DNA from 3 places in the Paenibacillus sp. SAF-068 genome. Region 3 is predicted to be linked to each of the others. Evidence: predicted binding sites of a transcription regulator. Region 3 holds the regulator's gene; each other region holds the start of a gene.

Region 1 (4,286 bases), on a different contig from region 3:
GTGTAGTGCGCCGCTGGTAACTAACCAGGCACAAGTCAGAAGGTTGGCATACTCCAGCTCTTCCTTATGCGTGAGTGTCTGATCAAAATATTGCAATTCCTGTTGCAGCTTGTCCATGGCCTTTTGTAGGTCCTCACCATTCCGGCGCAAGCCTACCTGACGAACCATCATTTTCTGTAATCGTAAGCGTCTTTCCGATACTGGCTTCTGCTCTTCCATGATCTTGTTGATCTTGCTATTCATGTCCACAGAAGAAGGCGCAACCCCTCTTCCTTGTACTGAACCAAGCGGAGAAAGCGAATGGATACGATCAACAATCCTCCGGCCAAATACAATCGCTTCTGATAAAGAATTGCTGGCCAGACGGTTAGCCCCATGCACTCCTGTAGAAGACACCTCGCCGCAAGCAAATAACCGGGAGATGCTGCTCTCTCCACTTAAATCCGTTTTCACGCCACCCATCATGTAATGGGCAGCAGGTGCAACGGGAATCCAGTCCGTTGTCATGTCCAATCCATATCGCATACAAGTCTCATATATGGTAGGGAACCGATGTTTGATCATCTCTGGCTGTTCATGCGTAATGTCCAGATACACAAAGGTACTGTTAGTGGACTCCATTTCACTAACAATCGCTCGTGCCACGATATCGCGTGGGGCCAGTTCAAGCTGGTCATGGTATCGATCCATGAAGCGTTCGCCCTTTACATTGCGCAAGTATGCTCCTTCGCCGCGTACGGCTTCTGACACAAGGAAACGCGGGGCCCCCGGGTAACATAGCGAGGTGGGGTGGAATTGAATGAATTCCATATCACGAACGATAGCCCCAGCCCGGTAAGCCATGGCTACACCATCGGCAGTAGCTACATCCGGATTCGTCGTATATCGGTACAGTTGTCCTGCCCCACCAGAGCAAAGAACGGTTGCCTGTGCCTTCACGAACACTTGCGATCCGTCATCCTTTTGAACCAGAGCGCCAAGGCATTCCCCACGATTTCGATCTGTAATCAGATCAACTACAAAGTGCTCATCCCACAATTCAATCCCGGGATGCTCATTCACTTCGACAGCAAGCGCACGTACAATTTCATATCCCGTTGCGTCCCCGTTGGCATGCAAAATACGGCGGTGGCTATGCGCACCTTCCTGCGTCAATGCCAACTCGCCGTTCTCCAGATCAAACAAAGTACCCAAACGAATCAGTTCCTTCACTCCGTCCGGACCCTCATTCACCAATACTTCTACCGCCTCGGAGCGGCATAAGCCCGCTCCTGCAACAAGTGTGTCCTGCAAGTGGTAAGCAGGTGAATCATCCTCAGCAATAACCGCAGCGATTCCTCCCTGCGCATATCTGGTGTTACTTTCAAGTAATGACTTCTTCGTGATCATTAATACACGTTGTTGTTGACTTGCCTTAATGGCAGTAAACAAACCAGCAATCCCTGAGCCTATAACCAGTACATCCGTCTCTACCATGGGTAGCGCAGATAGATCAAAATCAACTAAATATTGCGGTATCATGTTATTCACCTGTCTTGGAGCAAGAGTAGCGCATCCTATTTTACCAACAACATGCGCTCTAGCGATTCTCTGGCTTTGTCGGCAACAGCCGGTGGCACGTAGATTTGCGGCTTCATCGTTTCCAGGCATTTCACCAGTTTCTTCAAGTTGTTCACCTTCATGTTGGGACATACGAGGAACTTGGTAGCAAAATGGAACTGTTTATCCGGACTATCCAGACGAAGCTGATATCCTGTACCATCTTCGGTACCTACGATAAACTCCTTCGCTGATGAATTTTTGCAATATTCCAGAATAGCTGTTGTACTGCCTACAAAATCACCCATTTCCACAACCTCAGGGCGACATTCTGGATGGACAACAAACTCTGCATTCGGATGCTTGGCTCTCATCTCCACCACATCTTTGACTGTGAGCATATCATGCGTGTTGCAGTAACCTTCCCAGATAATCATTTTCTTGTCCGTATGCTGCTGCACATAATGTCCCAGGTTTTTATCAGGTACCCAGATAATTTCGTCAGAATCCACCGATTGAATCACCCGGACTGCATTCGCTGAAGTACAACAGATGTCAGTCTCTGCTTTGATCTCAGCCGAGGAATTGATATAAGTAACCACCTTGGCATTAGGGTGTTGTGCTTTTAATTTGCGTAGTCCATCCACATTCACCATATCTGCCATTGGGCAGCCCGCACGCTCATCCGGGATAATCACGGTTTTATTGGGTGCCAGAATTTTAGCGCTTTCACCCATAAAATGAACACCACAGAAAACGATCACATCCGCATCGGTTTGTGCTGCCTTCTGGGCTAACAGAAATGAATCTCCACGGAAGTCAGCAACCTCCTGTACCTCGTCACGTTGGTAATAATGAGCAAGAATAATGGCATTACGTTCCTTCTTCAATTCCATCAGCCGCTCACGCAGCTCACGGTTCATCTCAGCCTTGCGCTCTAAAGCCAGAGCTTCCACCTGTGATCCTCTCCTTTATCGGGACAGCGTCATGCGCTGTTTCGTAGGGCTTACCTAAGTCGTTAACATCGCTTGAGAAACGAATCACAAGCGGTTTAACAACTAATTTACACAACGTTCACGACTCTGTCAATAAATGAAAAAAGTCCAGTTCAGTGCCTTAACCACCTGTTTGCTAACTGGTTCGCCATCTAACTCCTTTTTATCTTTATCTATCCTCTTTTAAAATAATGGACAAAAAAAGAGAGCCCTAGGGCTCTCCTGTTTTCATCTGCCGGCATAGCCAGATGTATTATGCATTTAAGATGTTGGCTTCGTTCCGCCATCATCCGGGTTATTGTTATTACCTTTTTCCAGATTCGGAGCTTCGTTTGGAATATCTCCGGCTGGTGGCTCAGGCGTTTCATCTTTACCTTGAATACGGACACGCACATCACCGATGTTGTCGATGATTGGCTCTCCGCCTTCAGTTGGTGTGCCTTCACCATCATTGTCGTTCTCTGCTTTTGGAGTTAAGGAACCTGTTTCGATCAATTGCTTGATCTGATCCATTTCCAAAGTCTCTACCTCAAGCAAAGTTTGAGCAATCAGATGCATCTCTTTTGAATGTTTAACAAGCAAGTCCTTACATTTCTCATAACATTCATTGATAAAGCGTTGCATTTCCTGATCAATCTCATACGCAATGGAATCCGAGTAATTCTGTTCATGACCAATATCCCGACCAAGGAATACCTGTCCCTGTGAACTTCCGAATTGCATAGGTCCCAATTTCTCACTCATACCGTATTCCATAACCATGCTGCGAACAATACCTGTCGCTTGCTGGAAGTCACTGTATGCACCAGTACCGATCTCTCCGATGAACAATTCTTCAGCTACACGACCTCCGAGAAGTCCGGTTACTTTATCCAACAGTTCCTGCTTGGTAACCAGCATACGGTCTTCTTTTGGCAACATGATTACATATCCACCCGCACGACCGCGCGGAATAATGGTCACTTTATGTACCATATCAGCATGTTCGAGGAAGTATCCTACAATGGTATGGCCTGCTTCGTGATAAGCAACGATTCGTTTCTCACGATCACTGATGACACGGCTTTTCTTCTCCGTACCAACAATGACGCGATCAATCGCTTCGTCCACTTCTTTCATGGAAATATCTTTACGATTACGACGTGCTGCTAACAATGCCGCTTCGTTCAAGAGATTCTCCAAATCCGCACCAGAGAAGCCTGTTGTACGCTTCGCGATAATATCCATCTTCACATCTTTGGTCAACGGTTTATTACGGGAATGTACTTTCAGGACTGCTTCACGACCTTTTACATCAGGGCGGTCAACCGTAATTTGACGGTCAAAACGTCCTGGACGCAGCAAGGCAGGGTCCAAAATATCTGCACGGTTCGTTGCAGCTACGATGATAATACCTTCGTTCGCTCCAAAACCGTCCATCTCAACGAGCAACTGGTTGAGTGTTTGCTCACGCTCATCGTGACCACCACCAAGACCAGCACCACGCTGACGTCCTACAGCATCAATCTCATCGATAAAGATGATACATGGCGCATTTTTCTTCGCATTTTCAAACAAATCACGTACACGTGATGCACCGACACCGACAAACATTTCAACGAAGTCGGAACCTGAAATACTGAAGAATGGTACACCCGCTTCACCGGCTACGGCACGAGCGAGCAATGTTTTACCGGTACCTGGAGGACCTACGAGCAATACGCCCTTAGGAATCCGTGCACCTACTGCTGCGAATTTACGCGGATCCTTGAG
Region 2 (4,286 bases), 780 kb from region 3:
CGTCCTTCTGTAATGGTCTGATTACTAATCGTTCTGTCTCTGCAATATAATTAAATTTTTCTGCTTTTAAGTTCAAAAGTAATAACAACTCCTCTGGATTAAATTTTCCCTCAAGTCATAGCACCGAAATAGTTCATAACCACGTTGCGAAACTCCAAAGCTGCTTTTGAAATATACCTGTTTTTGTGTGAAAGTAGAGCGATCTCCCGAACGAGTCTGTGTTCCTCTACCTGAAGGTATTTAATGCGCTCATGCGGGTTTCTGGCTGTGCTGGGTATAAACGCAAGACCGATCTCCGCTTCAACAAGGGCTGTTAATCTTGCAGGCTCATCACCTTCATATACATATTTAGGTACAAAACCAACAGATTGACAAGTGGAATCAACCATATCCCGAACACCATAGCCTTGCTTGACCCCAACAAACCACTCATCCTGAAGATCAGCTAATTGAATGCTGCTTCGGTTTGCATATCGATGACTCATAGGAACAGCGACTACGATCGGATCATCGTATAGTATCTGACATTCGATATCTTCACCTTGAATCGGAGGGGAAGAGAGACAAAAATCCACCTCGCCCCGATGTAGAAGCCTGGACATGTTTTCTAACGAAACCATTTGCACATGGAACTGAATGTCTGGCTTACTTTTTCGAAACTCCCGCAGTATTCCTGGCAAAGTGCTTGCCGTAGTCACCGCCAATTGCAGTGTCCCGCGATCCGGGTTGGAGAGGTCGCCAATCTCCCGCTGTCCCTGTTCCAATTCAAATAAGGCCTTTTCAGTTCGGTGAAGAAATGTTCGTCCAAAGTCATTTAGTCTCAGCTTTCTCCCGATTCGATCAAATAAAGGGACTCCCAGGTCGTCCTCTAATCGTTGTATCGTTTTGCTCAGGGAGGATTGCGTGACATGCAGCTTGCCTGCGGCTTCGGTAACATGCTCGCATCGTGCCACCGTCAGGAAATATTTTAGTTGAAGAAGCTCCATTGGCACCATCCCTTCATTCCTTCTAGTTCATCAAATCATAACATACAATGCGTTGGAATGAATAAATGTTTTCGAGTAAAATGACAGCAGATGAAGGAGTGATACCCCATGAACGTTCGAAATAAAGGATTAATGTTAGCTGTTGGACTCGGAATTATGTTGAATCCGTTGAATTCCTCCATGATTTCTGTGGCTATCTCCAGGCTACAACAAGTATATCTTCTTGATTTTACAGCCGTTTCGTGGATTATTTTATCGTTCTACATTGCCAGTGCTGTTGCTCAACCCGTCATGGGCAGGTGTAGTGATCTGTTTGGTCGCAGGAAGATCTTCCTGATGGGTCTTGTTATTGTTTTCGTATCATCCATGCTTGCTCCGTGGTCTTCGAGCTTTTCGTGGCTTATCGTATTTCGGATTATTCAATCGATTGGCACAAGCATGATGGTGGCCGTAGGAATGGCGATTGTAAGAATTAACGTGACTGACAAGCAAGCATCCGCACTGTCCATTTTGGCGATTTTTCTTTCCGGAGCAGCTGCAATCGGGCCCTTTATTGGTGGAGTATTGATTCATTGGTGGGACTGGCACAGTATATTCATCGTTAATATTCCGTTTGTGATGGCAAGTTTTTTGTTCGCATGGAAAACAATTCCGAAGGACGAGTTATCCCCATCGGTCTCTGGACATATGTCCATTCGGCAATGGCTTATGTTAATTGATGCACCAGGCATCCTGTTGTTCATGGTAGCCTTGGTGACTCTACTTGTTGGTTTGTTTTCATTGAATTCCACAGGAGATCGTTCAACTTGGCATCTGCTGACAGGAGGGATCGGTATATTCGCACTCGTTATGTTCATCCGACATGAATTAAAAGCGGCCACGCCTTTCATTCCTCTGCGAACATTTGCCACATATCCCGAGATGACGTGGGTGAATATGCAATACATGTTGGTGAACATCCTTTTTTACGCACTTTTTTTTGGGGTTCCCACGTATTTGAAGCAGGTACGTCATCTCAATGAAGTTCATACAGGAATAAGTATGCTGGCTTTGGGATTATGTTCAGTCATTATAGCCCCGATCGCAGGGCGCTGGATTGACAGATCAGAATCACGGCCAGCTCTGATCGTATCAGCTTCCTTAATGACATTCGGGTCTATATTGATCGCCGTCATGAATGAAACTTCTCCAATGTTCATTGTCATTGTTACCTTAGCTTTATTTGGGATAAGTAATGGCTTAAACGCCGTTGGCATGCAAGCAGCTCTGTTCAAAAGCACACCCAAAGAAATGATTGGTGTCGCATCCGGTATTTTTAATACATCACGCTACCTGGGGACCATCTTATCGTCGCTATTGATTGGGATGGTCATGGGAGATACATTCAATGTGACAGGATTTCAGGTGCTGGGAATCATCCTTACGGTATTAGCTGCATCATTGATCATTATGAGCGTGCGCAGCGAGGCTGGTGCGGTGAGTCCCGAACAAGTCAGCAAGTAATAAAGCAAATTGCCGTGCAATAGCACGGTTGCACCCAATGAATCAATAGCTCCATTGGGTGTTTTTTTTGTTTTTCACCAAGTTGTCAGAAAGAGTTGATCCTTTCTTGAACGTTTAGGGTAGAACACGTGTCATGGATTGAATTAGTAAAAAATAAAGATATAATAATTTTGATTAATAGGCTTGGTTAGTACTTTAAGTGCATCAATATCAGATTTCACTAAGCATGCAAGGTTCATTTTAAACGGGAGCGAGCAGGAGTAAACACATTAAAGGTGTGGCAAGATATCGTCATATCTAACTTTGTGAAATTTTTCGCAACTTTGCATTGAGCTTGGCAGAAGCTGATATTGAATGTTTCGAAATTTGAACTGAGTTTGAAGGGAGACAGTATCACGAATGGCTATTGATACGGTGTTATGGAGCAGACTGGTGACTGGCTTGACACTCGGGTTCCACGTTATTTTTGCAACGCTGGGTGTCGGTGTACCTTTGATGATCGCTATCGCAGAATTCATCGGTATTCGGAAGAAGGATCACCACTACATACTTATGGCGAAGAGGTGGTCCAGAGGGTTTGTCATTTCTGTGGCGGTGGGTGTCGTGACAGGTACCGCCATATCACTGCAGTTGGCCCTGGTATGGCCGAATTTTATGAAACTGGCCGGAAATGTCATTGCACTGCCCCTATTTATGGAAGTGTTCGCGTTCTTTTTTGAAGCGATCTTCCTGGGTATCTACTTGTACACGTGGGATCGGTTCAAAAATCCCTATATCCACTGGTTGCTGACTATACCGGTTGTTGCCGGGGCAGGCATGTCTGCTGTTTTTATTACAACAGTGAACGGATTCATGAACCAGCCTGAAGGTTTTGTCATGGAAGCAGGGCAATTCATGGCAGTGAATCCCGTGCAAGCAATGCTGAATACGGCGACGTTCTCCAAGGTGTTCCACGTGCTAAGCTCGGCCTATCTGACAGGAGCTGCTCTGTTAGCAGGAATTGCAGCCTTTGCGATGCTGAGAAAAGGCGTGTCGGCCTATCACAAGAAAGGCTTAAACCTGATGATGGCGGTTGTTCTGGTATTCAGTTTATTAAATTCCCTCGCGGGAGATGTATCTGCCAAGTTTTTGGCTGAGCATCAGCCGGAGAAACTCGCAGCTGCCGAGTGGCATTTCGAGACGGAAAGCGGCGCGGACTTAATTTTATTGGGATGGCTGAATGCAGAACATGAAATTATAGGAGCCCTCCATTTGCCGAAAGTACTCAGTTTCCTTGCCTTTGGAGACTTTAACGCTGAGGTAACCGGGCTGAACGAATTTCCGCCTGATGAGCACCCGCCATTACTTGTGCACTACTTGTTTGATCTGATGGCTGGAATAGGTTTCGCTCTACTCGCTATATCCAGTCTGTACTTCCTGTTTGTGTTCTGGAAGAAACGAAATCAGTTTAACAAGTGGATGCTTCGTATGGTTGCGCTCAGTGCACCGCTCGCTTTTCTGGCCGTTGAGATGGGTTGGTTCTATGCAGAGATCGGTCGGCAGCCATGGATCATTCGAGGTTATATGCGCGTAGAAGAGGCCGCTACTTCTTCGCCGAGTGTAAGAATTTTATTTTTCGTCTTCTTGCTTCTGTACATCGTGCTCGGCGTCATCTGTGTTCTCGTGCTGAGACGGTTGTTCAATAATAATCCAGCCGAGCTTGAGATGGAGAAATGGTTGAAGGAGAAACATGATCAATCAGCTGAGAAAGGGGACAAAAGCTGATGAGTTATGAGTTAATTGGGATATCGGTACTCT
Region 3 (4,286 bases):
TTATTTTTTTAGTTCTCCAGCGAAGTTACTCAATTTGTTCTAGCTGTTCGGGAGTGTGTATACCAAGTCGACCTGTTCTCCATTGCTAAAACGATAGAACCGATAGTGGTTATGCGTACCGTCTTTATAATACACTTGCCACACATATATTCCATTCACAACGCCAGGCATGATTCGTTTAATCTCACCGGCAGGAACTTCAGAACTGAAGCGATTGCGGATCTGCGTCTCAGACATGCCATTCTGCAGCAACTCGCTGTGTATAGCGTTTGCCCCCGTAGCAGGTTGATTGTTGGCATCGAATTTTACCCACACCATGACATCCTGGTTATCCTTGTTTTTGCCGATCAAGGTCCAGTAGATGTTGTCAGAGCCTTCTTTATCACCCCAGATATACTTGCGCAATTCATCATAGGATGTAATGCCCAGTTGTTCCTGTGCTGCCTGTATGGCGAGCGATTCTTCCTTGCGCTGGTCCTGCGTGACATACACGTAATAACGCTGAAGTCCAAACAGAATCAGAACCAGTGCAAGCAGCGAAATCCATATCCACTTCTTTTTTTTCTTCAAAAGCCGAACTTCCTTTCCCTAAGATGCTCTGACCTGCAATTATCGAGCAAGCAGACCATCAAATGCCAATTGAGACTCACGCAAAATGCGCTCTTCATCCAGCGTCAGACATTCGCCATGTTTCACCACTTGTTTCCCATCGACCCATACGTGCTCCACATCTTTGGCAGAAGCCGAGTAGATTGTATGCGAGATCAGGTCTGTATGCGGGTAGAAATGTGCCTGTTCAATATCCAGGGCGATAAAATCAGCCTTCATGCCAACCCGGAGTGCTCCGGTATTGTTCAAGAAGATGGATTTAGCACCATATGACGTTCCGAGTAGTAATGCTTCGCCTGCTGGCACAGCTGTCGGGTCACCCGACACACCTTTGTGGATCAATGCAGCCAGTCTCATTTCTTCGAACATATCCAGGTTGTTGTTGCTTGCCGGTCCGTCTGTTCCGAGTGACACGGTAACTCCTGCTTTCAGCAACGCAGGTACCCGTGCAACACCGGAGGCCAGTTTCAGGTTACTTCCCGGGTTATGGGATACTGCCACATCGTGACGGGCCAAAATCTCAATCTCTTCGTCATTCAGATGTACCGCATGTGCAACCAGAGATGGACGGGAGAAAAAGCCCAATTTCTCCAGATGTGCGACAGGACGCAATCCGTAGTCTGTGACGTTCTGTTCGACTTCACGAAGCGTTTCCGACATATGGGTATGCAGGGGAAGGTTCAGGTCGTTGGCGACCTGTACAAGCTTCTCTATGTAGTCTGGAGGGCATGTATATGGTGCATGTGGCGAGATTACGGTTGTAATGCGACCATCTGCCTGTCCATTCCACTCGCGTGCAAACGCAGCCGACTCCTCCAGCTTCCGCAATTGCTCCTCTTCCGAGCAGAGTCCGATTACTCCACGTGCCAGTGCTGCTCTAACGCCGGATTGTTCCACCACTTTGGCAACTTGATCCATGTGATCATACATATCCAGGAACGCTGTAGTTCCGCCTTTCAACATTTCAAGCACGGATAGCGAAGTTCCCCAGTATACGTCTTCTGAAGTCATTTTCGCTTCCATCGGCCACATTTTTTCCTGCAACCATACTTGCAACGCAAGATCATCTCCGTGCCCTCTAAGCAATGACATCGCTGCATGACCATGCGTATTGATCAGACCCGGCAGGAAGAACAACCCTTTTCCATCCACTTTGGTACAATTTTCGTCTCCATCCGGCAATGTCTCACCAATATGCACAATCTTGTCATTCTCGACAACCATGTATCCTTGAACCACGTTCCAGGTTGTGCCTTCATTCACGGCAAATTTGCCGTTGTGGATTACCCATCTATTTGTCGTCATCTTGCTCTTCGTCCTTTCCAGTCTCCAAGTAATAGGCCAAACTTAGCAGATCCGTTGTAAAGTCAGCATGATGAATGCGGATGTGCGGCGGTGTTTTTAGAATGGTTGGTGCAAAATTAAGGATCGCTTCGATTCCGGATTCAATCAGCTGATCGGCTACGTTTTGAGCTTCCGTATCCGGAACGGTAATAATTCCGATGCGGATGTTATCTGCTTTAACCGCTTCCGTTAATTCATTCATTGGTTTTACTTTTAAACTGTTGATCTGACTACCAATCTTCGGTCCATATGCATCGAATACTGCAACAATCTTCATGTTATCTTTCAGATATGCGTTGTAGTTGGACAAGGCTTGTCCGAGGTTACCCGCACCTACCAAAGCTACATTGATTTGCTGATCAATTTTGAGTATGTGACGAATTTTCTCGATCAAATAGGAAACATCATACCCGATCCCTTTACGACCAAAATCACCGAAATAAGCCAGGTCTTTTCGAATTTGGGCCGGATTCAGATCCAGCCGCTGTCCAAGCTCTTGAGAAGAAACAGTAGCCACCTCACGCTGATGCAACTCACTCAAATAGCGCAAGTATACAGGCAGACGTCGTACCACCGCTTCCGAAATTTTATCCGATTTCATTCTTGCTCCCCCTTACCAAGCCTACGATAAAATAATAGATGAAAAGTTGAGCATTCTGTATAAACACAGAGATAGACGTGATATTTCATACAGAATGCTCTTTGTAATTTAGGTTATAAGTTCTTACGTGCAATTGCTTATCGGATACGGAAATATCTAATAAAGTTTAACGCCAATCGATAGTGTCACGCAATGATACAGCGAATAAATAACCACTACTCCTGTTCATTAGCAGGTGCTTCTAACCACTCGGTAATTCGTGGAACCATCTGCTCCGTGAGCATATGCTCCATTTTTGGACCAGGTAATGAATATAAAAAGAATTTACCATAGTACGCTTCAATCACCCGAGTATCATAAACAATGACAATGCCTCTGTCCTTTGCTGTACGCACCAATCTGCCAAATCCTTGCTTGAAACGAATGACCGCTTGCGGCACGGACAGTTTCATGAACGGATTCTTCTTCTGTTCCTGAAGCAACTCACTCTTGGCTTCCACCAACGGATGATTCGGCGGCTGGAAAGGCAATCTCACAATAGCGAGACAGGTTAGAGCTTCTCCCGGGATATCCACACCTTCCCAGAAGCTGCTTGTGCCCAGAAGTACCGTAGCTTTGGCCTCCTGGAACCTGCGAGTCAACTTGGAGCGGCTACCACTGTCTACGCCTTGGCCCAACAATGAGATGTCGTTACCGGACAGTGCCTCCTTCAGCGGGTCATAGACCTGTCGCAGCATCTTGTATGAGGTAAACAGAACCATCATGCGTCCACGCGTGGCAATTGCGGTCTCTGCGAGTGACTGCACCAGCATATTGACAAAGTGCGCATCACCCACACTGCCCTTCACACTTGGGAAATCACGCGGAATCACCAGAAGTGCCTGATCGCGATAGTTGAACGGTGATGGCAGCATCGACGTTAAGAGGCGATTATTCTCAGAGGCTTCTTGCAAGCCAAGCTGCTCAATCATGAACTGGAATGACTTATCTACAGAGAGCGTAGCTGATGTAAGCACAACGCTTTTCTTTTTATCAAAAAATAGATCTTTAAGTTGTGCACTGACATCTACAGGTACGGCATACAATTGAAGCGATTTACTGCGGAACTGGCCGCTGGCTTCCATCCAGTACACCGTTTTGGCATCATCCATACGCATGAAGAAACGTAGATTATCCTTCAATGTGGTCAGATCTTTCAGCAGTCCTGTAATGTCCGTGATCAGACTATCCGATTGATAATCATCCTGATCCTCTTTCACCTCAAGCAGCAATTTGTCCCCTCTGCGAACCAGATCACCCAGAGTTACATAGATCTGGTTCTCCAGTTCCTGCAACTCCTGCCATTTCGCAGGTTTCTGAGATGCCTTCAGTCGCAGGGAAAATTGCCCGGTCTCGCCCGGTGAAGCATCACTTCGTTCAGGCAAAAGTCCGAACAGGGCATCACTCATACGATCCCACAGTTCCTTGACCTCAACAGCCAGCGGGAACATCTGATCCACCATGGAGCCCCATTGCACCGAATTCTCATGCCCGGATAACTGCGAACGAAGCATAGGCAGTTGTCCATTACGACTGTCTTTAAACAGACGGGTGAGCGTATGAACCAGCGTGAAATATTTCATATGCATTCCAAGATGCTTACCAGCTACATCCTCGAGATGATGAGCCTCATCGATCACAAGACTCTCATAGGCTGGCAGAAGCTGATGAGCTGCCTTCACATCCGTAAACA

What was found. The regulator Rex, encoded in region 3, represses fermentation and respiration genes when NADH is low (regulators of the CRP and FNR family bind a similar motif). The targets are predictions, from matches to a motif close to TTGTGAAATATTTCACAA.
Region 1: nadA (quinolinate synthase NadA) is a predicted target of Rex. The motif match lies at 2,568-2,585, and genes of this name have one in related genera.
Region 2: ACTHPG_RS09940 (cytochrome ubiquinol oxidase subunit I) is a predicted target of Rex. The motif match lies at 2,793-2,810, and genes of this name have one in related genera.

Annotation. Positions count from the first base shown of each region.
Region 1 covers NZ_JBQCJX010000010.1:16,821-21,106, forward strand. The annotation lists gene nadB (L-aspartate oxidase) at 1-1,521, opposite strand, end outside; gene nadA (quinolinate synthase NadA) at 1,557-2,495, opposite strand; gene ftsH (ATP-dependent zinc metalloprotease FtsH) at 2,796-4,286, opposite strand, start outside.
Region 2 covers NZ_JBQCJX010000001.1:2,273,464-2,277,749, forward strand. The annotation lists gene ACTHPG_RS09925 (GNAT family N-acetyltransferase) at 1-76, opposite strand, end outside; gene ACTHPG_RS09930 (LysR family transcriptional regulator) at 111-986, opposite strand; gene ACTHPG_RS09935 (MFS transporter) at 1,095-2,489, shown strand; gene ACTHPG_RS09940 (cytochrome ubiquinol oxidase subunit I) at 2,889-4,253, shown strand; gene ACTHPG_RS09945 (cytochrome d ubiquinol oxidase subunit II) at 4,253-4,286, shown strand, end outside.
Region 3 covers NZ_JBQCJX010000001.1:3,055,522-3,059,807, forward strand. The annotation lists gene ACTHPG_RS13165 (DUF5590 domain-containing protein) at 40-570, opposite strand; gene ACTHPG_RS13170 (amidohydrolase) at 610-1,914, opposite strand; gene ACTHPG_RS13175 (redox-sensing transcriptional repressor Rex) at 1,901-2,554, opposite strand; gene dinG (ATP-dependent DNA helicase DinG) at 2,770-4,286, opposite strand, start outside.